Regions from separate parts of the Planococcus sp. NCCP-2050 genome, predicted to be linked through region 1. Evidence: riboswitches for the same ligand, from Rfam matches in the RefSeq annotation. Region 1 holds a riboswitch; each other region holds the start of a gene.
What was found. Region 1 has a riboswitch for S-adenosylmethionine ahead of NFU07_RS15110 (5-methyltetrahydropteroyltriglutamate--homocysteine S-methyltransferase). Riboswitches for the same ligand answer to the same signal wherever they lie in the genome.
Positions count from the first base shown of each region.

Region 2: it holds a riboswitch for S-adenosylmethionine, as region 1 does, so the genes downstream of both, NFU07_RS15625 (methionine ABC transporter ATP-binding protein) here and NFU07_RS15110 (5-methyltetrahydropteroyltriglutamate--homocysteine S-methyltransferase) in region 1, are expected to answer to the same signal.
Region 3: it holds a riboswitch for S-adenosylmethionine, as region 1 does, so the genes downstream of both, NFU07_RS14085 (bifunctional homocysteine S-methyltransferase/methylenetetrahydrofolate reductase) here and NFU07_RS15110 (5-methyltetrahydropteroyltriglutamate--homocysteine S-methyltransferase) in region 1, are expected to answer to the same signal.

Region 1 is NZ_BRCX01000005.1:180,942-185,955, reverse strand. It holds gene NFU07_RS15120 (aldo/keto reductase) at 1-217, shown strand, start outside; gene NFU07_RS15115 (NADH-dependent flavin oxidoreductase) at 383-1,519, shown strand; gene NFU07_RS15110 (5-methyltetrahydropteroyltriglutamate--homocysteine S-methyltransferase) at 1,579-2,706, opposite strand; SAM riboswitch class I at 2,823-2,923, opposite strand; gene NFU07_RS15105 (Ltp family lipoprotein) at 3,127-3,669, shown strand; gene NFU07_RS15100 (hypothetical protein) at 3,855-4,007, shown strand; gene NFU07_RS15095 (Ltp family lipoprotein) at 4,026-4,631, shown strand; gene NFU07_RS15090 (YitT family protein) at 4,691-5,014, opposite strand, start outside.
Region 2 is NZ_BRCX01000006.1:49,370-54,383, reverse strand. It holds gene NFU07_RS15650 (acyl-CoA dehydrogenase family protein) at 1-295, shown strand, start outside; gene NFU07_RS15645 (arsenate reductase family protein) at 385-738, shown strand; gene gcvH (glycine cleavage system protein GcvH) at 816-1,196, shown strand; gene NFU07_RS15635 (ribonuclease M5) at 1,361-1,699, shown strand; gene NFU07_RS15630 (thioredoxin family protein) at 1,705-2,016, shown strand; SAM riboswitch class I at 2,065-2,168, shown strand; gene NFU07_RS15625 (methionine ABC transporter ATP-binding protein) at 2,256-3,281, shown strand; gene NFU07_RS15620 (methionine ABC transporter permease) at 3,274-3,942, shown strand; gene NFU07_RS15615 (MetQ/NlpA family ABC transporter substrate-binding protein) at 3,979-4,797, shown strand; gene NFU07_RS15610 (dicarboxylate/amino acid:cation symporter) at 4,993-5,014, shown strand, end outside.
Region 3 is NZ_BRCX01000004.1:224,667-229,680, forward strand. It holds gene metH (methionine synthase) at 1-733, opposite strand, end outside; gene NFU07_RS14085 (bifunctional homocysteine S-methyltransferase/methylenetetrahydrofolate reductase) at 714-2,573, opposite strand; SAM riboswitch class I at 2,646-2,750, opposite strand; gene NFU07_RS14090 (hypothetical protein) at 2,938-3,363, shown strand; gene NFU07_RS14095 (YehS family protein) at 3,583-4,101, opposite strand; gene NFU07_RS14100 (sulfite exporter TauE/SafE family protein) at 4,433-5,014, opposite strand, start outside.

The sequences.
Region 1 (5,014 bases):
TACGGAAATCGCTAAAAACCACGGCGTTAACTTAAAAGATGCCGCGATTCAATTTTCAACAGCGCATCCTGCTGTTAAAGCAGTAGTGACGGGTTCGACAAGACCGGATCGCATCAAAGAAGACATGAAGGCATTGAAAGCGGTCATTCCAGCGGCCTTCTGGCAAGAGCTGCTTGAAGAGAAGCTGATTTCTGCAAAAGCCGTATTGCCGAAATAAGCACCAGCCACGAAAATAGTCCAATAAATCCAAAATGGCCCCAGTCCATTTTGGATTTATTTTGTTCGAGCAGAATCTCCTATTCCGCGAGCTAGAATTCTTGTAGTCCACATGAGCCTATGCTAATTTGGATAAATGAGCCAATAGAAAAGGGGAATATAATAGATGAAACCAGAATTCAATGCTTTATTCGAAGAAATCAAATTGCCGAACGGCGTCGTTTTGAATAACCGCTTAGGCGTTGCACCAATGACAACATACTCAGGAAATCCGGATGGTACGGTATCGGATGAAGAATTGCTTTACTACCGCCGCCGCTCGAATATCGGCAGCTTGTTCATCACTGCCTGCATCGCCGTTTCAGAGAATGGCATCGCATTCCCAGGGCAATTCATCGCGTTCAAAGAAGACCTGATCATGCCACGTTTGAAGCAATTGGCCGCTGAAATGAAAACAAACGGCAATAAAGCCATTCTGCAAATGCAGCACGGCGGACGCCAAGGTCAGCCGGAACTGATTGAAGCAAATGAAACGGTAGCACCAAGTTCAGTTGGGGGAACGCCTGAAAAAGCAGCACCCCGTGAATTGACAGCTGAAGAAATCACGAACATCATCCGTGACTTCGGCGAAACGACGCGCCGGGCAATCGAAGCTGGTTTTGACGGCGTGGAAATCCACGGAGCGAATACGTATTTGCTTCAGCAATTTGTCTCGGAAGCGACCAATCGCCGCGAAGACGAATGGGGTGGAAGCTTTGAGAACCGTTTGAAATTCCCGCTCGCTGTTCTAGCGGAAGTGAAGCGCGTAGGGGCAGAATTCGCAAATGAAGAATTTATCGTCGGCTACCGTTTGTCTCCAGAAGAATACAGCGATTTGGGCGTTGGCTACACGATCGAAGAAACAAAAGTTCTGACTGAGAAGTTGATCGAAGGCGGCATCCACTACTTGCACGTATCGTTGATGGATTATAAAAAACGTCCGCACAACGAAGCGATTGAAGGGACAATCGTGGAGATTCTGTCTAAGCAAATCGCAGGTCGCGCAGCGTTCGTCGTTGTCGGAAACGTAAGAAAACCGGAAGACGCCGTTGCAGCACTTAAAGAAGGCGCGGATATTGTCGTGATGGGCCGCCAAGCATTGGTTGATCCGGAATGGACGGAAAAAGTGAAACAAGGAAAAGAAGACGAGATTTTCCACAGTGTTCCAAAAGAGCGGAACGGCAAGCTTGATATCCCGGGACCGCTTTGGCAGTTGATGTCGATGTACAAAATGGTCGAAATCGAAGAAGAAGTGAACGTTTAATTTTCGATATCTTTCAAAACAAGAGGCAAGCGCCATTTTTCAGCGCTTGCCTCTTTTATTTATTTTCCGAAAATCTCTTCAGATACTTCGACGATATAGCGAAGCTTGTCCCATTGCTGCTGTTCAGTGAGGATATTGCCGTGGTGGGTTGAGGCAAATCCACATTGCGGACTGATGCATAGTTGCTCAAGCGGGACATACTTGGCGGCTTCTGCTACACGTGCTTTAATGATTTCTTTGTCTTCGAGTTCGCCGTTTTTCGAAGTAAAGACACCGAGTACCACTTTTGGCCCGCCAGCGGGAATGTGTTCAAGCGGTTGGAAACTGCCGGAGCGGTCGTCATCGTATTCCAGGAAGAAGCCGTCCACTTGTTCTTTGGCGAATAGGGTCGGGGCAATCAGCGCGTAGCTTCCTTCAAATGCCCAGTCGGACTGGTAGTTGCCTCGGCACAGATGGGTCGTTACGGTAAGGTCTTCCGGTTTGCCTTCAAGGACGCCGTTTGCGACGCGCAGTGCAAGGTCGATCAAGTATTCGCGGCTATACTTGCCGTCGTTGAACGGGATATCCGGAGACGATAAGCCGGCAATATAGACATCGTCAATTTGAATATAGCGCGCTCCTAAATCATAGAACGTTTTAAAAGCATCACGGTAAGCTTGGATCACGTCTGTTGCGTAGTCTTCAAGATCCGGATAGAAATTTGCATTGCGAATGCCTTCATTGAAGAATTGGTTCGGACTTGGAATCGTCAGTTTCGGAATTGCACGGCCGCCGACAATTTCTTTGAACTCGATAAAGTCTTTGATAAAAGGATGATTGTCGTTAAAGGAAATTTTGCCGATATTCCGCACATCATACGCTTCAGTTTCAACATTTTTGAATCGATAGCCCGTTTCCGGCGTATAGCCTTCAAAACCGTTGATATGGGCCATGAAATCAGTGTGCCAGAATGTGCGGCGGAATTCGCCATCAGTCACAGCCTTTAAACCGACTTCGATTTGCTTGTCGACGATGCGCTTGATTTCAGTCGTTTCCACCTCCCGCAGCTGTTCCTCTGTGATAAGGCCTTCTTTAAATTCTTTTCGTGCTTGATGGATGCTGTCCGGACGGAGAAGGCTTCCGACGTGATCTGCTTTGAATGGAGCATTAACTACAGTTTTCGGTGTTTCAGTAATTGGGTTTGTCATGTGGAATTCCTGCTTTCTGTTTTTAGTTTGGGTCAAGCCCGTTTTGCAGGGCTCTCATTCAAATGAAAAAGAGCCCTCTTCAATAAAGAAGAAAGCTCCCGTCAGGAAATCTGTTCTTCTCATCTTCTAGGCTTTCGCCTATTGGAATTAGCACCTTGCCCGTGGGCGGTTGCTGAGACATCGTAGGGCCAATTCCCTCCGTCTCTCTTGATAAGAAATCGATTATTCAGTTTGTTGTGATTCGATGTTTATAACCATAAGCCAGTTTGGAAGGAAATGCAAGGATATTCGGGAAATTTATTTTTCTAAACTTATTGAGGGAACATCAGTAGAACATGAGGCGTCTAAAAAATGCTGTCTAAAATCATCCAGTTATACTACGATAAGTGAAGAGAAATAAGAAAAAAGAGGGAATTGAAGATGGGGAAAATAAATGCATTCGTCAAGACAAAATGGAAGTATCTATTGGCCGTCGTCATTGCTTTTGCAGTCGGCGGAAGCCATGGGTTTTTACAATCCCCGACATATAGTTCTACAACCGATAATCAAAAAAAGCAGGAAAAGCTCGAAGCGTCCACTAAAGAATTAGCATCAAAAGTGGAAGCGTTGGAAGCAGCGAACAGCGAGTCTGATAAAAAAATCAATGAATTGAAAGCGCAATTGAAAAAAATGGAGACACCTTCGCAGCAGCAGGCGGTTGCTCGCGCAGATAACTTCTTGAAATACTCGCCTTTTTCAGAGAGCGGGTTGATTGAACAATTAGTGGTTGCGGGCTATAGCGAGGGAGATGCCATGTATGCGGTTCAAAGCTTGGAAGTGGATTGGCAGGCCAATGCAGTAGAAGAGGCGGAAGGCTATGTGAAGTATGGCGCTTTTTCGCGTAAAGAGTTAATTGATCAATTAAAGTCTGGCGGCTACAGTGAAGAAGATGCCACGTATGCAGTAGATTCTGTAGGGTTATAACAATAACAATAAAGATGGGAAGTTCTCTATTAAAAGAGAACTTCCCATCTTTTGTACATTTCTTAGGTGTAAATTTAAAAGTAAACAAAAAATAATCACTTTGTCGCGTTTAATGTAAATAAATGTATTAATTTAGAAACCTATAGACTACAATGAACAGAAAGAGTGGAAAGAAGGAATAATAAATGGAAAAAATTCTAAGGTTTGTTAAACATAATTGGAAGTATATAATAATAGCCTTTATTGCTTTAATTATCGGTGGTAGTTTTGGGCCTTCACAATCAGAAGTAGATGCCTCTACAACTGAAAATCAAAAAATGCAAAAAGAACTTGAATAAGAAAATGAAGAATTGGTATTGCATATTGAAACACTTGAAGCTGACAATAAAGAATTTGTTGAAAAAGTTAAAGAATTAGAAGCGAAAGTAAAAGAAGCAGAGCCGTTTTTCCTATTAGAAGAAAAAGAAAGAAAAGCGAAAGAAGCGGAACTGAAGAAAAAAGAAGAGGAAGAAAAAGCGAAAAAAGCAGCTGAAGAAAAGGCTGCTAAAGAAAAAGCAGAGGCTGAGGCAAAAGCGAAAGCAGAAGCGGAGGCGAAAGCAAAAGCCAAGGCCGAAGAAGAAGCGAAAGCAAAAGCTGATGCGGAGGCAAAGGCACAAGCCGCTAAAGATGCAGAAACACTCTCACAGCAACAGGCGATCGGGATGGCTGAGAATTATCTTGGGTCTATGGCTTTTTCGAAATCGGGTTTGATTGAACAATTAGTTTACGAAGGCTTTAGTAATGCAGATGCTACGTATGCAGTTGAAAGCATTGAAGTGGATTGGAGTGAACAGGCAGTTAAAACTGCTGAGAATTATCTTGATTCGATGTCCTTTTCAAGATCCGGTTTGATTGAGCAATTAATATATGAAGGCTTCAGTAACGCAGATGCCACGTATGCAGTAGATTCCGTAGGGTTATAAAAAATAGACGCTGAGCTCCCCGATTTCTAGGGAGCTCAGCGTCTTTTATAAGGGAAGAATTAATGGATATCCCGTTTTTTAAAGTTTCCGCCTCGGACTTCGGCAACGTCATAAACCGCTACGAATGCGTTTTTGTCGATTTCGTAGATGATTTCTTTCATTTTGCTGTCTTCCAAACGGTTGATGATGCAAGTGATTTCTTTATACTGATCGTTTGTATAAGCACCTTTTACCAAGCTGTAAGTGGCATTTCGACCAAGGCGGTCGTAAATCGTCTGCACAAGAAGATCCGGTTCTTGCGAAATGATTTTATAGGTTTTCGAGCCGCTGAACCCTTCTTCAACAAGGTGGATGACTTTAGAAGCGATGAAATAAGCGATTCC
Region 2 (5,014 bases), on a different contig from region 1:
GAGCAACGTTTTCGCTATGGAATCTGTAGTGCTTCGTACAGAAAAAGCGATTGCTGCTTCAGGTGAAGAAAAAGCTCAGCAAAAATTGCTTTACACACAAATCTATTGCCAAGAAGCATTTGATAAAATTGAAAAAGACGCAAAAGAAACATTGTTGGCAGCGATTGACGGCGACAACCAGCGCATGATGCTATCAGCGCTTCGCAAACTGACGCGTTCAACTCCTTACAACGTAATCGAGAAAAAACGCCAAGCAGCGGTTAAATTGATCGAAGTTGAAAAATACGTAGTGTGATTTTGAAAAGCGCGGCTTCCGAGCCGCGCTTTTTTTACGTCGACCAGCAGCCTTTATTTTGGTAAGCTTGTGGAAAAGGAGGTTTCTGCATGATTACTTATTACGCTTATCCGAAATGCACGACGTGCCGCAAAGCCAAGAAATGGCTGGAGCAGAATGAAGTGGAATTCAACGAGATCCACATCGCTGAAAATCCGCCTTCAAAAGAAGAATTAAGAAAAATTTATGAAAGCAGCGGCATGGAATTGAAGAAATTCTTCAATACAAGCGGCATGATCTACCGGTCGCTTGGATTGAAAGATAAACTGTCTTCTATGTCCGAAGATGAACAGCTGGAATTGCTTGCATCTGACGGCATGTTGATCAAACGTCCGCTCGCTTTTGACGGGCAGAAAACAACGCTCGGATTCAAAGAAGCGGATTATCAAAATGCTTGGCTATAAAGCATTTGAAATCTTGTATTTCAATGGGGTTTATGTCAAACTGAAATTGAGTTAATTACATATCTGGAGGGATTTCGATGAGTACACCACAAGAACTTCGTTATTCAAAAGAACATGAATGGGTAAAAGTAGAAGGCGGCACTGCCCGCATTGGCATTACGCATTTTGCACAAGCTGAACTTGGCGATATCGTTTTTGTTGAGCTTCCGCAAGTCGGCGACGAAATTAAAAAAGACGAGCCATTTGGCAGCGTTGAATCAGTTAAAACGGTATCGGAGCTATATGCACCAATCAGCGGCCGTGTAATCGAAGTGAATGCTGAACTCGAGGACAACCCTGAACATGTGAACGAGTCTCCATACGAACAAGCGTGGATGGTGGTAATCGAATCCCCGAACGAAGCTGAAATTGGCGAATTGATGACTGCAGACCAATACAAAGAAATGACAAACGAGTAAAATCAAAGCGCCTTTTTGGGCGCTTTTTTCATCTCCAGATTTTCCGCCATAAGCAGGATTCTAGAACAAATCGAGCAATCGTTTTATAATAAGAAGTATTAACTCTTGCTTAAAAGGCTTTAACTAGTTGAGGCAGCTATCTATTTCCAGTGAGGTGTAGTCTTATGGAAAAGGTGATCGTGGTGGAAGGGCGCAGTGATAAAACCAGAATCGCACCGCTCATTGCAGAACCCGTGACGATTCTTTGCACAAATGGTACAGTAAGTGCGTCAAGGCTTGAAGAGTTGCTGCTGCCTTATGAGGATCTGGATATCATCATTTTGGTGGATGCGGATAAATCCGGTGAGCAGCTGCGGAAATTGGTCAAAAGGGAATTCCCTGAAGCGCGGCATTTCTATATCAATCGAAGCTATAAGGAAGTGGCGGCGACGCCGATCCGGATTTTGCTTGATGTGCTGATCTCAGCGAATGTTCAAGTCAATAAGCTAGTAACTGAGGGATGAACAAGATGAATGAATGGACACATAAAGAGTGGCTGAAAGAAAAAAATACGCATGAATCAGCCGCTTATTATTTATATACCCCCATGTGCGGCACTTGCCAGGTTGCTTCTAAGATGATGGATGTCGTCAAAGAACTGGTCCCGAATGTCCGCTTGGGCAAAGCGAATTTAAATTATGTACAGGAAATTGCTTCTTTGTATCAAGTCGAAAGCGTACCATGCCTGCTGATAACAGAGAACGGCCAGTTGAAAGAAAAGATCTATGCTTTTCATTCGGTGCCTTTTTTGTATGAAAAGTTAAAAACTGTTGACGAATAAATCCCTGCATGGTAAATTGAATTTCTGAATACTAATTAAATATCGTAACTCTTATTAAGAGTGGTGGAGGGAAGTGCCCTATGAAGCCCGGCAACCGTCATGAAAATGAAATGGTGCCAAATCACACAAAGTCTGACTTTGGAAGATGAGAGAACGGTTATCGTGTCATTACACGTTCACCCTTCTGCTCAATTCTGCGCAGAAGGGTTTTTTATTTTTGGGGGTAGGAGTTGTAAATAATGATTGAATTAAAAAAATTATCGAAGGTCTTCGATACAGGGAAAGGTACCCTTACCGCCGTTGATCATGTGGACTTGTCCATTGGAGCCGGTGAAATTTTCGGCATTATCGGTTATAGCGGCGCCGGAAAAAGTACCTTGATCCGGTTATTGAACGGTTTGGAAAAACCGTCAGATGGATCGGTTGTCATCAATGGCCAAAACATTACGGCAATAAAAGGCAATGATCTTCGCAAAGCACGGCAGAAAGTCAGTATGATTTTCCAGCATTTCAACTTGCTATGGTCGCGTACCGTCAAGGAGAATATCGAATTTCCGCTCGAAATTGCTGGTGTGCCTAAAAGCAAGCGAGATGCGCGCGTATTGGAACTGGTGGAATTGGTTGGCTTAAAAGGAAGAGAAAATGCATATCCTTCACAGCTATCAGGCGGCCAGAAACAGCGGGTCGGCATCGCACGAGCATTGGCAAACGAACCGGAAGTGCTGCTTTGTGATGAAGCGACATCGGCACTTGATCCGCAGACGACAGACTCGATTCTTGAATTGCTGGTCGATATCAATAAACGGCTCGGACTAACGATTGTGTTGATTACCCATGAGATGCATGTCATCCGGAAGATCTGCCACCGGGTCGCCGTCATGGAAGGCGGGCGCGTAGTAGAACTTGGCGATGTGCTGTATGTTTTCCAATCTCCGAAAGAAGAAATCACGAAGCGTTTTGTAGCTCAAGTAACCGACACGGAAGATTCCCAGGAAACGATTAAGAATTTGCGGAAGCTATATCCGACTGGGGAATTGGTGAAATTGGTCTTTGTAGGTGACCAAACCGAACAGCCGATTTTGACTCAGCTGATCCGCAAGTATCCAGTGGATGTGAATATTGTGCAAGGGAATATTGCTCATACGCAACGCGGAGCTTATGGAACCTTGATCTTACAGATGAAAGGTTCTGCTCAGGAAATCAGTGAGGCGCTCACTTACTTGAATGCAGAAAGCGTTCAAACGGAGGTGATGTCAAATGATTGAGTCCTTATTCCCGAACGTTGATTGGGAGAACATGTGGGAAGCGACACTTGAAACGCTCTACATGACAGCGATGTCTACGTTTTTCACTTTTGTTATCGGGCTGGTTCTCGGAATTGTATTATTTCTGACAGCGCCCAAACAATTATGGGCAAATAGTATCGTCAATTGGTTGACTGGAGCTTTCGTCAATATTTTCCGCTCTATTCCTTTTATCATCTTAATCATCTTATTGATTCCGTTCACGAAATTCCTGATCGGTACAATCCGTGGGCCGAACGCAGCTCTGCCTGCCTTGATCATCGGGGCAGCGCCGTTTTATGCGCGGATGGTGTTGATCGCGTTAAAAGAAATTGATAAAGGCGTTATCGAAGCTGCACGTTCAATGGGAGCAACCACTTGGACGATTATCCGCAAAGTGCTTTTGCCGGAGTCTAAGCCGGCGCTGCTATCAGGAATTACGGTAACAGCCATTGCCCTTGTCGGGTATACCGCAATGGCCGGAATTATTGGTGCAGGCGGACTGGGAACTTTGGCTTTTCTTGATGGATTCCAGCGAAGCCGCGAAGACGTCACGTTAATGGCGACGATTTTAATATTGGTAATTGTATTCGCAATTCAATTTATCGGCGACTGGATGACCACTCGCTCAGATAAGCGTTAATAGAAAAACATTATAGAAAAAAGGGAGATCACACACATGAAGAAACTTGTAGCAGGAACATTATTATCCGTATTGGCACTGGCTGGGTGCGGGAGCGACAACGGCGGGTCAAGCGAAGAAGAGTCAAGCACATTAAAAGTCGGAGCGTCTAACGTGCCACACGCGGAGATTTTAGAAAAAGCCAAACCGCTTCTTGAAGAGCAAGGCATTGAATTGGAAATTGAAACTTATCAAGATTATATCTTGCCGAACCAGGATTTGGATTCAGAAGAAATCGATGCGAACTATTTCCAGCACATTCCGTACCTGGAATCTCAAATCGAAGAATTCGGTTATGATTTTGAAAATGCAGGCGGCATCCACATCGAACCGATCGGCGTTTATTCCCAAAAATATGCATCATTAGATGAATTGCCAGACGGCGCAACTATTTTAATGAGCAACTCAGTTGCTGACCATGGCCGCATCCTATCGCTTCTTGAAGCAGAAGGCCTAATCACTTTAGCGGAAGGCGTTGACAAGACGGTAGCCGAAGTGAGCGACGTTGTGGAAAACCCGAAAAATCTTGAATTTGATGCAAACTATGAAGCAGCTTTGATGGTTCAACTATATGAATCAGGTGAAGGCGATGCTTTATTGATCAACTCGAACTATGCAATCGATGCAGGCTTGAATCCATTAGAAGATTCAATTGCACTTGAAAGCTCTGAGTCGCCTTACGTAAACGTGATTGCAGTAAGAGCTGGCGATGAAGACAGTGAAAATGTCCAAGCGCTTGTAGAAGTTTTGAAATCACAAGAAATCCAAGATTTCATCCTTGAAGAGTGGGGCGGTTCAGTCGTACCGGTCGACTGATTAACGATAAAAAGAAGGTCCAAGTAAAATTGGGTCTTCTTTTTTTATTGCATAAAAGCCCCAAGATAAACGTGAAACTTGTTTGTGGAATAATGAAAATATTACGAGAATACACTAATGGGTTACAATTATTTGCTTCCTGTGCTATTTTTAAATAATAAAATATACATTTGTTCATCTAGGGAGGACAATCGCATGAAGTTCAAATTCGGCTTAT
Region 3 (5,014 bases), on a different contig from region 1:
ACAGTTCTGCCAGCGAACGGATGTGGTCCGTCATAAATTCCGGACCCGTCGCACAGTTCAAGCCGACCGACAGCGGTTTGACGTGTTCAATGGAAATGTAGAACGCTTCAATGCTTTGCCCGGCAAGCGTCGTTCCCATCGGTTCGATCGTACCGGAAACCATGATCGGCAATTCAACGCCCGTTTCTTTAAATGCCTGCTTGATGCCGATCGTCGCCGCTTTCACATTCAGCATATCCTGGCTCGTCTCCAGCAAAATCAAATCGGCGCCGCCTTCAACTAAAGCTTTCGCCTGCACGTAGAAGTTCTCTTTCAGTTCATCGAATGTGATGCCGCCTGTCACCGATAAGGTTTTCGTTGTCGGCCCAATCGCTCCGGCGACAAACCGAGGCCATTCCGGCGTCGCGAATTTCGCTGCACTCTTCTTCGCAATTTCAACGGCACGCCGGTTGATGTCCGCCGCATTTTTGCCCAATCCGTATTCATCCAGCACGACCGGCGTTCCGCCGAACGTATTCGTACAGAGAATATCCGCGCCAGCTTGCAAATACGCATCGTGGACGCCTTCGATGACTTCCGGCTTTACGATGTTCAAGTATTCATTGCAGCCGTCGAACTCTTCTCCCCCGAAATCTTCCGGAGACAAGTCGGCGTTTTGGATCATCGTCCCCATGGCTCCGTCAATGATCAAAATTCTTTTTTCTAGCTGTTCTTCAATTCGCTGTTTGGACATGGCTGTGATCGCTCTCTTTCTGTTGATCTAATTTCCGAATGTAATGGATCAGTTCAATTGACATATCATAGCGGAAAAACGGCGTGATCACATAGATTCCGTTAAACAAGTCAGCCGCTGTGTCAATCAGTTCTTTTGCAATTTGGATGCCTTCCGCGGTTGCCCGTTCCTTATCCTCGCCGCATGCCCGCATCCGCTCAAGCGCTTCTTCCGACAGTTTGATGCCCGGCACTTCATTGTGCAGAAACTCTGCACTGCGAATGCTTGTCAGCGGCATGACCCCAAGGAAAATCGGCGTTTCCAGATGCTTCGTCGCTTCATGGATTTCGACGATTTTCTCTTTCGTATAAACCGGCTGTGAAATAAAATAATCAGCTCCGCTTTCAATTTTCTTCTCAAGCCTTGCGACTGCGCGGTCAAGCACCCGTACATTCGGATTGAATGCTGCAGCTACCGAGAAGTTCGCCTTCTTTTGCAGAGGTTTCCCTGAAAACGAAATCCCCTCGTTGAGCTTTTTGATCAATTGGATCAATTCCAAGCTTGAGACATCGTAGACGCTTGTAGCTCCCGGGAAATCGCCCACTTTTGTCGGATCTCCCGTTACAGCCAGGATATCACGGATGCCCAGTGCGTCCAATCCCATCAAATGCGATTGCAAACCGATCAGATTCCGGTCGCGGCAAGTGATATGCGCAAGCGGGCGAATCTGTTCCTGATGTTTCAAGATCGAGCCCATGGCAAGATTGCTGACACGCGGAGACGCAAGTGAGTTATCTGCCATGGTGACCGCGTCCACGCCTGCCGCATTCAACGCCTTCGACCCTTCCAGGAATTTAGTGACATCGAGATGCTTCGGTGTGTCGAGTTCCACAATGATTGTCCGTTCCGTCTTCGCTTTTTCATGGAGCGGCACTTCATTGGATAACTCCGCTTCCCGGATGACGATCGGTTTTTTCGTCTCCACTTCTTTTACCGTATTCGGCTTTAAATTGCCGACGCGTTTTTTCAACGCTTCAATATGCTTCGGCGTCGTACCGCAGCAACCGCCGATAAGGCGTGCTCCTTCTTCTCTTAAGAGCAGTCCCGCGCGCCCGAAATAATCGGCTTCCGATTCGTAGACGACGCGGCCATTTTCAAGATCCAATAAACTTGCATTCGGATAAGCGGAGAGGAAGGCTTTCTTCGGCAGCACTACGTCTTCCAGTGCTTGAATGGTATGGTGAGGGCCTAACCGGCAATTCACGCCGACAATGTCGGCGCCAAGTCCTTCGAGTTGATGGAGGGCATCGTTCAGCGCCATGCCGTTCTGTAAAATTCCCGGTTCGTGCATCGATACTTGAGCAATGAGCGGCACGTCTGTCCGTTTCCGCAAATGGGTAACGGTCGCTGCTAGTTCCTCAAAATCATAATAGGTCTCGAGCAATAAAGCATCCGGATCCCCGCTTAGGAGATAGCCAGATTGCTGGTCCACCATCGCGATAATTTCCTCAAGCGTCGCATCACTCTTCCGAATCCCGCGGATGCCGCCGATTGTTCCGAAAACAAACTGCCCGCCCGGTGCCACAGCGCGTTTTGCAATGGCAATCGCCGCTTCGTTGATTTCCTTTACTTGGCTCTCCAGCCCGTAGCGCGCAAGTTTCAGCGCATTTCCGCCGTAGGTGTTCGTTTGGATGATATCCGCACCTGCCTGGATATACTCTTCATGGATCCTTTCGATGATGTCCGGCCGCTGCAAATTCAATTCCTCGTTGCAATATTCGATGCCGTACGAATACAGCAATGTCCCCATCGCACCGTCCGCCGTCAGAATTCTCGTTTTCAACTCTTCTAATAACCCCATCATTTTAACCTCCTCTATATACAAAAAAAGCCCTCCATGAAAAAGAAGGCTTTATGAGTTCACACTCGTTCCTTTTCATCTCCCAGGCAATCGCTTGCCTGCTGGATTTAGCACCTGACCTTGCGGCTGGTTGCTGAAGCGTCATAGGGCCAGTCCCTCGACTTCTCTCGATAAGAATTCACTTTATTCAATTTTGCTTTTTATAAGGGTAACTGGTCTAGAAAGGAAAATCAAGGCGATTTACCAGAAATAAACGAACTTTCTGTTAAAAAAGACAATAACCGTTTTAGTTTCTCTTCGTTTCCCTTTTGGCCCATTTCAGCTATCATGGGAGTCAATCACCGCTTTTAGGAGGAATTTCTGTATGTCCGAAAAATACCTGCTTGATGTCAACGATCCACGCAATTATTTCGTGTTGCTCGAGAACCGCCTCTTCCCTTCGATTGCTAAAGATCCAAATGCCTTAGTGGAAGGCGCAGAACAGCATCTGGCGAAAAGTGCTGGCCCGCTTGCTATCTATGAACGCGTCGGCGTGCTCACTGCCGACATCGACTACACCATTCCATCGAGCTTTCATGCGGCAAGCGAAACCGAATACCAAAATTTCCTGTTCCGCTATACCGAAAACTCGGTGACGTTCATCGAACTTGAAAACACACTCTCCTATCCTACAACAGAAGCGCTTTTTGCAGCTGGCAACGACTTGTTGACAGAGAAAAAAGAGCAATCGCCCGCGGAAGATTTCATGGTACTAAGTGCCAAACTGCTCGCAACCTATCCGTGGCAATAAAAGAAAGCTGGATGGCATTTTTGCTGTCCAGCTTTTTGATTTCAGCCCGAAAACCATTTTCGTTTACTCCCGACTTCTTGTGAAATACGCTCGACTTTCGTTCGAATACTCCCGACTTCTGAATGAATACTCCCAACTTCACCTCGAATACTCCCAACTCTCCAATTCCCATCCTCTAAATCAAAAATCCGCCTCCAATTTAAGAAGCGGATCCATGCATTATTTTCTATATTTGATTGCCAGCCCTTTTAGGAAGTTGCGGGCATAGCGGTCGCCGCAAACGCTGTAATTCTTATGTCCTTGCTTTCGCAAAATGCCGCTCATCTCGCTTTTGGAAACGGTTACGCCGGCAAGTGCGAGCAGTTCAAGCATGTCTTCACTCGTCAATTGCAAAGCGATTTTCACTTTCTTCAACAGCAAATTGTTTGCCGGCTCGTTGCTCATTGGCGGCGCAGCTGGCTGCCCCGGTTTCGGCTCTTGGCGTCCCCGTTTGAAGATAATCAAGCCGTTCAAGAAGGACTCCAACATCCGGTTGTCGACACGGATATGGTCAGCATTTTCAGAAGCATCCAAAACGCTGTCCATGTCATCGTCTTCGCTTTCCGGCGTCTTCGTCAATACTTTCAGCACGTCTTCTTTCGACAGCTCGATGCCGCCTTCTTTGAAAATTTTTACCATATCATTATTTTTAATATCAAGTGCGTAGCGCAGCCTGATCAGAATATCATTATTGTCCATCGGGAAACCTCCATTTATTATGCATGATAGCTGTTCCATCATCTTTTTCGCTTTCTTTATCATAGCATATTTAAAAGGCCCGATTTGATGAAAACCTTTGTATTTGTCAAACAAGCTAATATTCTGCGTAATTAATAAATAATTGACACAACAGACAAGAACGCCTTCTTGTACATTAACGTAGACTCAATCATCTACTTCGCTCACAGCATTTGCAGAATTGACGATAGATGTGAAGAAATGATTTTCAACGGTATGAAAAACTGCTACAAACGGATAGCTTCTTTGCCGCTGGCCAGCAAATTTTGATGCGCACGACGCCATGCGCCCTTTAGAGAATATCGCTCCAGATTTTGATCGCTGTCCCTAAAATCAGCAAGGCCAAAATCCATTGCAGGTATTTCGTGTTCATCTTCTGTCCAAGTTTCGCCCCAAGCGGTGCGGCGATCAGGCTTGCCACAATCATGACGGCTGCCGGTCCGTACAGAATCTGGTCGGTGACAATTTTCCCCACCGTTGAGCCAATCGACGAGATGAAGGTAATCGCCAGTGAAGTCGCAATGGTCATACGCGTCGGTATTTTCAACACCACAAGCATGATTGGCACCAGGATAAAAGCACCCGCTGCCCCGACGATGCCCGCTGCAATTCCGACGATCAAAGCAAGGCCAGCCGCAAGCCCTTTATGGAACACCACTTGGTCAAGTGGAATGTCGTCGACTCCTTTTTTGGGCAGGAACATCATGATGACGGCAATTGTCGCCAAAATGGCATAAACGATATTGATGGCTTGTTCAGACAATAGCGTGGAGCCGTAGCCGCCGATAAAACTTCCGACTAAAATGGCTCCCCCCATATAAGCGATCAGCGCCTTATTAATGTAGCCGCTCCCCCGGTAAGCCCAAACTCCAGC